Regions from separate parts of the Shinella sp. 838 genome, predicted to be linked through region 2. Evidence: predicted binding sites of a transcription regulator. Region 2 holds the regulator's gene; the other holds the start of a gene.
What was found. Region 2 encodes LexA, which represses DNA repair genes until DNA is damaged. Its sites were predicted from a motif close to TGTTCNNNNTGTGTTCNG; they were not measured.
Positions count from the first base shown of each region.

Region 1: P9A16_RS05050 (ATP-dependent helicase) is a predicted target of LexA. The motif match lies at 2,540-2,557, and genes of this name have one in related genera.

Region 1 is NZ_JARSBQ010000001.1:1,071,573-1,077,815, reverse strand. It holds gene P9A16_RS05065 (efflux RND transporter periplasmic adaptor subunit) at 1-913, opposite strand, end outside; gene P9A16_RS05060 (cyclase family protein) at 1,213-2,034, shown strand; gene P9A16_RS05055 (carboxymuconolactone decarboxylase family protein) at 2,083-2,496, shown strand; gene P9A16_RS05050 (ATP-dependent helicase) at 2,599-5,058, shown strand; gene P9A16_RS05045 (methyl-accepting chemotaxis protein) at 5,091-6,243, opposite strand, start outside.
Region 2 is NZ_JARSBQ010000001.1:1,546,434-1,552,676, reverse strand. It holds gene moaC (cyclic pyranopterin monophosphate synthase MoaC) at 1-264, shown strand, start outside; gene P9A16_RS07335 (molybdopterin molybdotransferase MoeA) at 264-1,487, shown strand; gene lexA (transcriptional repressor LexA) at 1,586-2,311, shown strand; gene P9A16_RS07325 (ComEC/Rec2 family competence protein) at 2,305-4,761, opposite strand; gene gltA (citrate synthase) at 5,070-6,243, shown strand, end outside.

The DNA.
Region 1 (6,243 bases), 470 kb from region 2:
GGTCGCCGGCAAAGCGCATGGTCACCTGGAAGGACATGCCCGCGCGCAGGAGATCCTCGGGATTGTCGATCTGGGCGCGCACGCGCAGTGTTCGGCTTTCCTGGTCGATGCGGTTGTCGATCGCCTGCACCTCGCCCGTAAAGGTCTCGCCCGGCCGCGCGACCGCCGTCGCCGTCACAGCGCCACCGACGCGCATGCTTGTCGCAAACCGCTCCGGAACCCAGAAATCGACGAGGATTTCCGAGCGGTCGTCGATGCGGGCAATCGCCGAGGCTGTGGTGACATAGTCGCCGGGGTTGACGGAGATGATGCCGACGACGCCGCCATAGGGCGCGGTGATGTCGCGGCGGCGCAGCGTCAGCTCAGCATTCTGCAGCGCCAGTTCCGCAGCCTGCACCGCCGTCTGGGCGTCCTGCAATTCGGCAATGCTCATGGTGGATTTCAGGTTCTCGATCCGCGTCAGCTTCTGCCGGGCGCTGTCGCGCGCCACACGCGCCTGATCGGCTGCGATGCGTTGCTCGTCGCTGTCGAGGCGGGCGATCACCTGGCCCTGCTCCACCCGTTCGCCGGACTTCACCAGCACTTCCGTGAGGTTGCCGGTGGCATAGGGCGTGACGGTCACGGTGCGGATCGCCTCGCCGTCGCCGATGGCGTTCAGCCGGTCGTTGACGACCGACATGGCGGCAGGCTTGGTGGCGACAAGCGCCGGTCCGCCACCGAAACCGCCGCGGCGGCCACCTTCGCGGCCGCCCTGCGCCTCACCGTCGCCGGCCGGCGCGATGACCGCCACGAGCGACCCCGGCAGACCCGTGGCCTGCAGCGTGGCGTTTGCCCCGGGCACGAAGCGACCCCAGAGCAAGACCCCGGCCGAAAGGACGCCAAGGCTTATGAGGAGCTGTTTCCAAACCCGCATGCAATCTGTCTCCGAAGGAAGCGAACCGTCGCCTGTTGCGGCGCGACATAGGCCAAGTATCCCGCTTTGAAAATGAACGAGCAATGAAAGAATGCGTTCATTACCGAAATGTAAGATTGGCGGCCCGCTCTGTTACCGAAATGTAAGAAAAGGTGGAGAAATCTTCCTTCGCCGCGCTTTTTGCGAGCACGTGCATGACTGGACGCCTCCAACACTTGTGATAGCTTTTTCCCGGCCCCAGCGGCCGAGCCCTATTTCAGTATTCTTTCATCAACGCATTGAACGACAGGGGGAATTCCATGTGTGACGCCTGCGTCATCGATACCGTCAAGAACCGCATGCTTTCGAGGAGAAGCTTTTTCCGCGCCGCCGCCGCCGGAGCGGCAACGGTCGCTGCCGCAGGTAGCGGCGCGCTGAGCCCGGCACTGGCCCAGGCACCGACGAAGGCAACGGACCTCACCCACGAACTCTATGAGGAGTTCCCGACCTTTTTCGGGCCGCAGCAGTTCTGGCGCGAGCAGAAATTCAACTACAAGGAACACAAGTTCAACATCTTCGAACTCCGGTACAACGAGCACACCGGCACCCATCTCGATGCGCCGCTGCATTTTACCGAGGACGGCACATCCGTGGCGGAAATCCCGGTATCCGATCTGGTCGTGCCCCTCGCCGTCATCGACATCCGGGAAAAGGCCGCCGCCAATGCCGATGCGCAGCTGACGCCGGATGACATCAAGGCCTGGATATCCGCCAATGGCGACCTGCCGGAAAAGGCCTGCGTTGCCCTTCTTTCCGGCTGGGACAAGCACCTCGGCACCGACAAGTTCCGCAATGCCGATGGCGAGGGGAAATTGCACTTCCCCGGCTTCCATGTCGAAGCGGTGCAGTACCTTGCGGAAAATTCGAGCGCCGTCGGCATCGCCGTCGATACGCTTTCGCTCGACCACGGCATCTCCCCGGATTTCGCCACGCACTATTCCTGGCTGCCCTCGGGCCGCTGGGGCCTTGAAGCGACCGCCAATCTGGACAAGCTTCCGGCCAAGGGCGCAACCCTCATCGTCGGCGCACCCAAGGTGCGCGGCGGCACGGGTGGCCCGTCCCGTGTCATCGCACTCGCCTGATCCCTTCCGGCCGGCGGTTTTCCGCCGGCCCATTCCTCGGAGACGCTCATGAGCACCGTCAAGCCCGCCGACAATCTGGAAACCGATCCGCGCGTCAAGGCGGTGTTCGATGACATCCGCGCCACCCGCAAGTCGGACTTCGTCAACAACATGTGGCGCTACCTCGCCTTCGACCCGGCGCTCCTGGAGCGCACCTGGGCGGAGGTGAAGGTCGTCATGGCGACACCCTCGACGCTCGATCCGCTCGTCAAGGAGATGCTCTATATCGCGGTCTCGATAACGAACGGCTGCAGCTATTGTGTCCACTCCCACACCGCGGCGGCGAAAGCCAAGGGCATGACGGACGCGCACTATGCCGAACTCCTGGCCATCGTCTCGCTTGCCGGCAAGACGAACCAGCTCGCCACCGCCCTGCAGGTGCCCGTGGACGACGTCTTCGATGCGGACCGCCGACAGGCCTGAACAGCGCCGCTTTCCACAATCTTCCGGCCATTCTTTTCCCCCGTGGAATAAAAGCAGAACGGAAAACTGGCCTTTCGGGACCGAATCACTACATTGAGCCGCATGATCAGCGGTTACGACGACATTCCCTTCTTCGACGAGGACCCGCAGCTGGCCGGCAAGCCCGCAGCACCGGCCAAGCCGACGGGCGGCATCGCCGCGCGTGCCATGGCGGCCCGCGACGCGCACCGGGCGCCGGATTATCTCTCCGGCCTCAACCCAGAGCAGCGCGAGGCGGTGGAAACGCTCGACGGACCCGTGCTGGTGCTTGCCGGCGCCGGTACCGGCAAGACGCGCGTGCTGACCACCCGCATCGCCCATATCCTCGCCACCGGCCGCGCCTTCCCCAGCCAGATGCTGGCCGTGACCTTCACCAACAAGGCGGCACGCGAGATGAAGGAGCGCATCGGCCTCCTCGTCGGCGGGGCCGTCGAGGGCATGCCCTGGCTCGGCACCTTCCACTCGATCGGCGTGAAGCTCCTGCGGCGCCACGCCGAACTCGTCGGCCTCAAGTCGGATTTCTCCATCCTCGACACCGACGATGTGGTGCGGCTGGTCAAGCAGATCATCCAGGCCGAGGGCATCGACGACAAACGCTGGCCGGCAAAGCAGTTCGCCGGCATGATCGACGGCTGGAAGAACAAGGGCCTCGATCCCGCGCAGATCCCGGAGGGCGATGCCCGCGCCTTCGCCAACGGCAAGGGCCGCGAACTCTACATCGCCTACCAGAACCGCCTGAAGACGCTGAACGCCTGCGACTTCGGCGACCTGCTGCTGCACCCGATCCGCCTGTTCCGCGCCAATCCGGATGTGCTCGCCGAGTACCACCAGAAATTCCGCTACATTCTCGTCGACGAGTACCAGGACACCAACACGGCGCAATACATGTGGCTGCGCCTGCTCGCACAGCGGCCGAAAGGCACGCCGCAGAATGTCTGCTGCGTCGGCGACGACGACCAGTCGATCTATGGCTGGCGCGGTGCGGAAGTGGACAACATCCTGCGCTTCGAGAAGGATTTCCCGGGCGCCAAGGTCGTCAAGCTGGAGCGCAATTACCGCTCCACCGCCCATATCCTCGGTGCGGCCGGCCACCTCATCGCCCACAACGAGGACCGCCTCGGCAAGACGCTGTTCACCGACCGGCGCGACCCCGAAGACGACAAGGTCGTCGTGCATGCCGCCTGGGATTCGGAGGAAGAGGCCCGCGCCGTCGGCGAGGAGATCGAACAGCTCCAGCGCAAGGAGCACAAGCTGAACGACATGGCGATCCTCGTTCGTGCGTCCTTCCAGATGCGCGAATTCGAAGACCGCTTCGTCACGCTCGGCCTCAACTACCGCGTCATCGGCGGCCCGCGCTTCTACGAGCGCCTCGAAATCCGCGATGCCATGGCCTATTTCCGCCTGGTCAGCCAGCCGGCCGACGACCTCGCCTTCGAGCGCATCGTCAACACGCCGAAGCGCGGCCTCGGCGACACGACGATCCGCAACCTGCACGACTATGCCCGCGCCCGCGACATCCCGATGCTCGCCGCAGCCGCCGATATCATCGAGACGGACGAGCTGAAGCCGAAGGCTCGCAAGGCGCTCTTCGACGTCGTCACCGATTTCCGCCGCTGGCAGTCGCTGCTGGAGACCATGCCGCACACCGAGCTTGCCGAGCAGATCCTCGAGGAGAGCGGCTACACCGCCATGTGGCAGGCCGACAAGTCGGCGGAAGGACCGGGCCGCCTCGAAAACCTGAAGGAACTCATCCGCTCGATGGAGGCCTTCGAATCGATGCGCGGCTTCCTGGATCACGTTTCGCTCGTCATGGATGCCGAGCAGAACGCCGAACTCGACGCCGTCTCGATCATGACGCTGCACTCGGCCAAGGGCCTCGAATTCGAGACCGTGTTCCTGCCCGGCTGGGAGGAAGGCCTCTTCCCGCACCAGCGCTCGCTCGACGAGGGCGGCCGTTCGGGCCTTGAGGAAGAACGGCGCCTTGCCTATGTCGGCATCACGCGGGCCAAGCGCCGCTGCCACATCTGGTTCGTCTCGAACCGCCGCATCCACGGCCTGTGGCAGACGACCCTGCCCTCGCGCTTCCTCGACGAGCTGCCGGAAGCCCATGTCGAGGTTGCCGAGGTCGAGCAATCCTATGGCGGCTACGGTCGCGGCGGCGGCTACGGCCAGTCACGCTTCGACAAGCAGGAGCCCTTCCAGAACGCCTATTCGACGCCCGGCTGGCGCCGCGCCCAGGCGAACCGCACGGATGCGACCCGCGACAACTGGGGCTCGCGCTCCGGCCATGCCGTCGAGCGCATCGGCTATGGCGAGAGCGGGCCGCGCGCCCGCACCATCGACGGCGAGCTGGTGGCGAAATCGACGGTAAGCGAGCCATCGAAATTTGCGATCGGCGACCGGGTCTTCCACATGAAATTCGGCAATGGCAACGTGGCGGCGATCGAAGGCAACAAGCTGACGATCGACTTCGACCGCGCCGGCCAGAAGCGTGTCCTGGACGGCTTCGTCAACAAGGCCTGACGGGGCCGCATTGCGACCCCGTCCCTCGTTTTTCAGGATGCTTTGCGGATATGGCCGAGACGGGCCGCGCGCTCTTCCGGCGTCCAGACCTCGCTACCGTCACGGCGACGGGCACGACGGTTCAGCTGGAAGCGGTTCACGAGTTCGCTCAGGGTTATTGCGCCTTCCGCCAGCGACTGGCTCGTCGCCGTCGTGTGCTCCACCATGGCCGCGTTTTCCTGCGTGATCCGGTCGACGTCGGACACGGCGGCACTGATCTCCTCGAGGCCGCTCGCCTGCTCGGCAGCGGATGTCGCGATGGCATCCACGTTGTGGTCGATCTCCGCGACGAAGCTTTCGATCTCCTGCAGCGCGCGGCCTGTCTCGCCGACGAGACGCACGCCCTCATGCACTTCCGTGCTGGAATTGGTGATCAGCTTCTTGATCTCGCGTGCCGCCTTGGCGGAACGCTGCGCCAGTTCGCGCACCTCCTGCGCGACCACCGCAAAGCCCCTGCCCGCCTCGCCGGCGCGCGCCGCCTCGACACCGGCGTTCAGCGCGAGCAGGTTGGTCTGGAAGGCGATTTCATCGATGACCCCGATGATCTGGCCGATTTCGGCGGAGGCCGCTTCGATGCGTTGCATGGCGCTGACCGTGTTGCTCACGACACTGGCCGACATGTTGGCCGAGGCGCGCGCATCCCGCACGAGCTTGCGCGTTTCCCGCGTACGGTCGGTCGAGGAACGCACAGCGACGGTCGCCTCCGTGAGGGCAGCAGCCGTCTCCTCCAGCGCAACAGCCTGCTGGCGCGTGCGCTCGGAGAGATCTTCGGCCGCCTTGCGCATCTCCTGTCCGCTCCGGTTCTGGATGTAGGTCTGGTCGAGAACCTGCGAGAGGGTTTCCTGGAAGGCGCCGATCGAGTTGTTGAAGTCGCGCCGCAGCGGCTCGAACTCCGGCACGAAGGCGCGGTCGATCGTCATGCGGATGTTGCATTCCGCCAGGCGGCCAAGGCCGGCGCCGATCTCCTCGATTGACCTCACACGCTCCGTCACGTCGGTTGCGAACTTAACGACCTTGAAGACCTTGCCGTCGGCATCGAGGATCGGGTTGTAGGACGCCTGGATATGGATCTTGGCGCCACTCTTGGTGATACGTGTAAACTGGTCGGCGACGAAATGGCCTTCCGCCAGCCGCTGCCAGAACACC
Region 2 (6,243 bases):
CTCTGCCATCCCCTGATGCTGAGCAAGGTCGCGGTCGACATCCGCGAGGACCGCAGCCTTCCGGGACTGCGGATCGAGGCAATGGCCAAGCTGACCGGCCGCACCGGCGTGGAGATGGAGGCGCTCACCGCCGTCAGCGTCGCCTGCCTCACCATCTACGACATGGCGAAAGCCGCAGACCGCGAGATGGAGATCGGCGGCATCCGCCTCGTCGAAAAATCCGGCGGACGCTCCGGCGACTACCGGCGCGGAGACGCAGGCTGATGTCGCTGCTGCCTGTCGAAGACGCCCTCCATCGCCTGCTTTCGGCCGCCCGGCCGACACAGCAGACAGAGCTGGTCCGGCTGCACGAGGCGGATGGCCGCGTGCTTGCCGAGGATGTCGCTGCCAAGTTGACGCAGCCGCCCTTCGACAATTCCGCGATGGACGGTTATGCCGTGCGCCACGCGGATATAGCCACGCTCGGCTCGATCCTGAGCGTTGCGGGCATGTCGTCCGCTGGCCACGCCTTCCAGGGCACCGCAGGCCCCGGCGAGGCCGTGCGTATCTTCACCGGCGCCCCGCTGCCGGCCTTCGCCGATACCGTGCTCCTGCAGGAAGATGCCGAGGTCCTGGAAGACGGTCGCATCCGCACCACCTTCCTCACACCGAAGGGCCGCCACATCCGCCCGCGCGGCCAGGATTTTTCCGAAGGCGAAATCGTCCTGAGGACCGGCGACGTGCTCGATGCCGGCCGCCTGACGGTCGCGGCAGCCATGAACCATGCGGCGGTGACCGTCTATGCACGCCCGCGCATCGCCGTGCTCGCCACCGGCGACGAGCTTGTGTCGCCGGGCACGCCCCCAGGCGCCAGCCAGATCATTGCATCCAACACCTACGGCGTCGCTGCGCTCGCCCGCGCGGCAGGCGCCGAGGTGATCGACCTCGGTATCGTCGGCGACGACAAGGACGCAATTCTGAACGCCGTGCGCCACGCACTGTCGCTCGGTATCGATGCGCTCGTCACACTCGGCGGCGCATCTGTCGGGGATTTCGACCTTGTGCAGCCCGTGCTCGGCGAAGCCGGCATGGACCTCGATTTCTGGCGCATCGCCATGCGCCCCGGCAAACCCCTGATGGTCGGCCGCCTCGGCGACGTGCACGTCGTGGGCCTGCCCGGCAACCCTGTTTCGAGTCTCGTCTGCTCGCACCTCTTCCTCGTTCCCCTCGTGCGCCGCCTCGCGCGCCTTCCAGCGGAAAACCGCGAACGTCCGGCCATTGCCGCCGTGCCGCTCAAGGAGAACGACCACCGGCAGGACTATGTTCGCGCACGCATTGCCCGCGACCCCGCCGGAGACCTGCTCGTCACGCCCCTCGACAAGCAGGATTCCTCCATGATGAAGGCCTTCTCCGCATCCGAGGCCCTTCTCGTCCGCGCACCCCACGCGCCGGCGGCCCCTGCAGGCGCGCCCTGTACAGTGCTTCTCCTGCGCGAACCATCCGCCTGAACAGTACTATTATTGTTTCAGCAGCCCCTTGCAGAACACATATGGAACAGATAGTGTCTGTTCTGGATTTGTTTCACTCGATTCTCGGTGGAGGGGCCATGCTCACGCGGAAACAACAGGAACTTCTCCTGTTCATTCATGAACGGATGAAGGAGTCCGGTATTCCTCCCTCCTTCGACGAGATGAAGGACGCGCTGGATCTCGCGTCGAAATCGGGCATCCACCGCCTCATCACGGCGCTGGAGGAACGCGGCTTCATCCGGCGCCTGCCGAACCGGGCCCGCGCGCTCGAGGTGATAAAGCTTCCCGAAGCCTATACCCAGAGCCTGCAGCCGCGCCGCGGCTTTTCACCTGCCGTCATCGAGGGCAGTCGCGGCAAGCAGCCCCCCGCTCCCGTCGCCGCCCCGCCGCAGCGCACGCCCGTGGCCGAGGTTTCCTCATCCGTCTCCGTGCCTGTCATGGGCCGCATCGCTGCCGGCGTGCCGATCTCCGCCATCCAGAACAACACCCATGACATCACCGTTCCGGCCGAGATGATCGGCAACGGCGATCACTATGCGCTGGAGGTCAAGGGCGATTCGATGATCGAGGCCGGCATTCTCGATGGCGACACGGTGATCATCCGCACGGCGAGCAGCGCCAATCCCGGCGAAATCATCGTCGCGCTTGTCGACGACGAGGAAGCCACGCTGAAGCGCTTTCGCCGCAAGGGCGCGTCGATCGCGCTCGAAGCGGCAAACCCCGCCTACGAGACCCGTATCTTCGGGCCGGACCGGGTAAAAATCCAGGGCAAGCTGGTCGGCCTCATTCGCCGCTATCACTGATCGGCCGGCTGATCGAAACTGCCCGTGCGCCAGTCGTAGCTGCGGTGGCGGGCCCAGGGCCGGTCGAGACTTTCCACGGCCGGTGTGACCTGCGCAGCTGAAAAGATGTTGGATAGGCCTTCGGCGGCCGGGTGGATTTCGAGGGCGCCGGTTCGCCTCAGGTGACGCACAGTCACCAGGCGCGCACCCGAGCGGCAGGCCTCGAGCCGCAGGGCCAGGGACAAGACGACGAGGTCGGCAGCGTCGCAGGCCGTGCCCAGGAAGGCGACGTCGTCGAGGGTCACGATCCGCCAGCCGCTTGGCGAGACGGCGGCGCAGAAGGCCTTTGCCTCGCAGACGAAGCCATTGCCGGCCCGGGCCGCCGCGAGCGCGGACGCCATGGCGTCCCTCGCCTTCTGCCGGTCGGCCTTGCGCCGGGGCTTGTTTCGGCTTTCTGCGGCACCCGTGGTGCTGACGGCTTCTTCAAGGGTCAAGCCGGCGCTTCTGCGGATCTCGGGTTTTACAAGTTCGCCGAGCCGAAGGGCGCGCCGCCACTGCGCATAGATGAAGTCTGGCGGTCTTGCCCGGTTTGTGGCGACGGTTTCGCCGCGAAGGATGGCAACGAGGCGGCCATCCTCGGACACCAGCGCTTCCGGCGTGGCACCTCCAGCCGGAAAGCAGGCGATGGCGAGGCCGATCCCGACAAGCAGCGTTCCCGCATGGCGCAGCCGCGTGCGCAGGATGCAGACAAGCCCGCCACCAAGACCGATCAGCAGGAACGCAATCGAGGGAATGCGGCCGGTGACGATCTCGCCCTTCCAGCTCGCAACCCATGTCGACAGCGCGATCATCCACTCGATGCCCTTGCCCATGATCGCGAAGGGCACGCCATCGAGGCCGAAAGGCATGAGCAGTACGGCGATGAGGCCGAAGGGCATGACGATCGCGCTGATGACAGGCATAGCGAGCAAGTTGCCGGCAAGTCCATAGGCCGGGATGCGATGGAAATGGCCGATGGAATAGATCAGGGTCGCGAAGCCGCCGATCAGCGAGGACAGGAGCAGCCCGCCGAAGAAGCGCCCCAGCGCACCGCCGAACAGTTTCAGGCGCCCTCCCTCGCCCTCGCGGCGGACGGGACGTTCCCGCCAGGCCGCATAGCCGGCGACGAGCCCGAGCGTTGCGGCATAGGACATCTGGAAGCCCGGATTGGTGACGGCCGACGGTGTCATGGCAAGGATGACGATGGCCGAGAGTGCCACGTTGCGCAGGCTGATCGCCGCACGGCCGAACAGCACCGCCACCAGCATGATGCAGATCATGATCCACGAGCGCACGGCGGAGATCGCACCGCCCGAAACGAGGATATAGAGCGTCACCATGGCGAGCGCACCGGCGGCAGCGATCTTCTTGGCGGGATAGCGTTCGGAAAAGCCCGGGATCAGTGCCATCAGAACGCGGGCGCCGACGAGGAAAGTGCCGGCGGCGAGCACCATGTTGAGCCCGGAAATGGCCAGCACATGGGCAAGCCCCGCCTCTCGCAATGCCTCCACCGTTTCCGGGCTGATCGCCCGCTGCTCCGCCGTCACCAGGGCCGCGGCGATCGCGCCGGCATCGCCGCCAATCCGCCCGCGGATATGCTCGGTGAGGTTGTTGCGCCAGGTCGCGACCGTCTGTCGAATCCGACCCTCGACGCCCGGCTCGGCCACTGCAACCGCACGCGGGGCCTGATAGAAGTAGCCGACCGCGCCGGTGCCGGCGAAATAGGCGTCGAAGGCGAAGTCGTTGAGGCCGGAAAGCGCCGGGCCGGAGGGCGGCCCGAGCCGTGCCCGTCCGGTTATCCCACCGCCGATCGGGATCGGCGCATGCCGACTGCGGGCGAGGAGCGTCACCACGCCGGGCGGGCGTTTGAGCACCGGGTCGCGTGTCGTATCGAGCGCGATGCGGTAGCGGATCGCACCCCGTTCGTCACTCTCGCGCGCCAGCACCCGCCCGCTGACATCGGTGGTAACGGGCGCATCAAGCACGACCGTATCGAGCCGCGCGCTTTCGAGCGCCGCCAGCAGCATGCCGACCGGAACGAAGAGTATCGCCCCGGCGGCGAGCGCAGTCCAGTCCTCCCGATGTCGGAAGCGCCAGGCGGGCCAGAACGCGAAGGCAGCGAAAAGCAGCAGTGCTGGAAGCGATGGATCAGTAACGGCGGAAAACCAAAGGGCCGCTCCAGCACCAAGGAAGACCGGCACGAACAGGAAGAAATGGCCATGTGCCCGTTCCTGCGCGAAGGCGGCGCGCCACGTCTGCGGCGTCTCGGAAGCACTCCTCAGGCGCCCCGCCGCTGTCAGAAGCATCACGACCCTGCCCCTGCGGGCCGGCGGATCGCGTGCCGGGACCGGCAGAGGAGCATCGTCAGGCGCCGCCCGCCAGGCATGCGCCTCGGGCACCTCCCGCCGTTCTGCGACCTTGCCCTTCTCCATGATCCCGGCCCCACCCGTTCACACTGCCATTGTGCAACCGAATGATGGAAACTTCAATCAGCAGTGGCCGTCACAAGTGCTAAGCAAGACAGAAAGGATGCTACCTCCGCATTTCACGAAACACGCGTAAAAGTTGCTTGAAACTTGCTGGAAAGGGTAGATATTGCGTTGCCGGAAAGCCTATTTCCGCAATGCACAATTTGCCTTTCGTCTCGCTTGGCAGGCAGGTGCAAATGGGCTAGCAAAACGAGCATGTTCATGGTTCCGGCACAACTTCGTGCCGCCATTGGAAACAACGGAGGATCGTTATGACAGGAACAAGCGCGGGTGTATCGGTCGGTGGCAAAGCGGTTGAGCTGCCGACGCGATCCGGTACGATCGGCCCCGATGTGATCGACATCGGCACGCTGTACAAGAACACCGGCACCTTCACCTACGATCCCGGCTTCACCTCCACCGCGTCCTGCGAATCGAAGATCACCTATATCGACGGCGACGAAGGCGTTCTGCTGCATCGCGGCTATCCGATCGAACAGTTGGCCGAACACGGCGATTTCCTCGAAGTCTGCTACCTTCTGCTGTACGGCGAACTGCCGACCAAGTCCCAGAAGGACGATTTCGATTACCGCGTCACGCACCACACCATGGTGCACGAGCAGATGAGCCGATTCTTCACCGGCTTCCGTCGCGACGCCCACCCGATGGCCGTCATGTGCGGCTGTGTCGGCGCGCTCTCGGCCTTCTATCACGACTCGACCGACATCACCGATCCGCACCAGCGCATGGTCGCCTCGCTGCGCATGATCGCCAAGATGCCGACGATCGCCGCGATGGCCTACAAGTACCACATCGGCCAGCCCTTCGTTTACCCGAAGAACGACCTCGACTACGCCTCGAACTTCCTGCGCATGTGTTTTGCCGTGCCCTGCGAAGACTATGTGGTCAACCCGGTGCTCTCGCGCGCCATGGACCGCATTTTCATCCTGCATGCCGACCACGAGCAGAACGCCTCCACCTCGACGGTTCGTCTCGCCGGTTCCTCCGGCGCCAACCCGTTCGCCTGCATCGCGGCCGGCATCGCCTGCCTCTGGGGCCCGGCCCATGGCGGCGCCAACGAAGCCGCGCTCAACATGCTCGCGGAAATCGGCTCGGTCGAGCGTATCCCGGAATATGTCGCCAAGGCCAAGGACAAGAACGACCCGTTCCGCCTGATGGGCTTTGGCCACCGCGTCTACAAGAACTACGACCCGCGCGCCCGCATCATGCAGAAGACGACGCACGAGGTTCTCGGCGAACTCGGCATCAAGGACGATCCGATGCTGGAAGTCGCCATGGAGCTGGAGCGCATCGCGCTGACGGACGACTACTTCATCGAGAAGAAGCTCTACCCGAACATCGACTTCTACTCCGGCATCACGCTGAAGGCGCTCGGCTTCCCCACCACCATGTTCACGGTGCTGTTCGCGCTCGCCCGCACGGTCG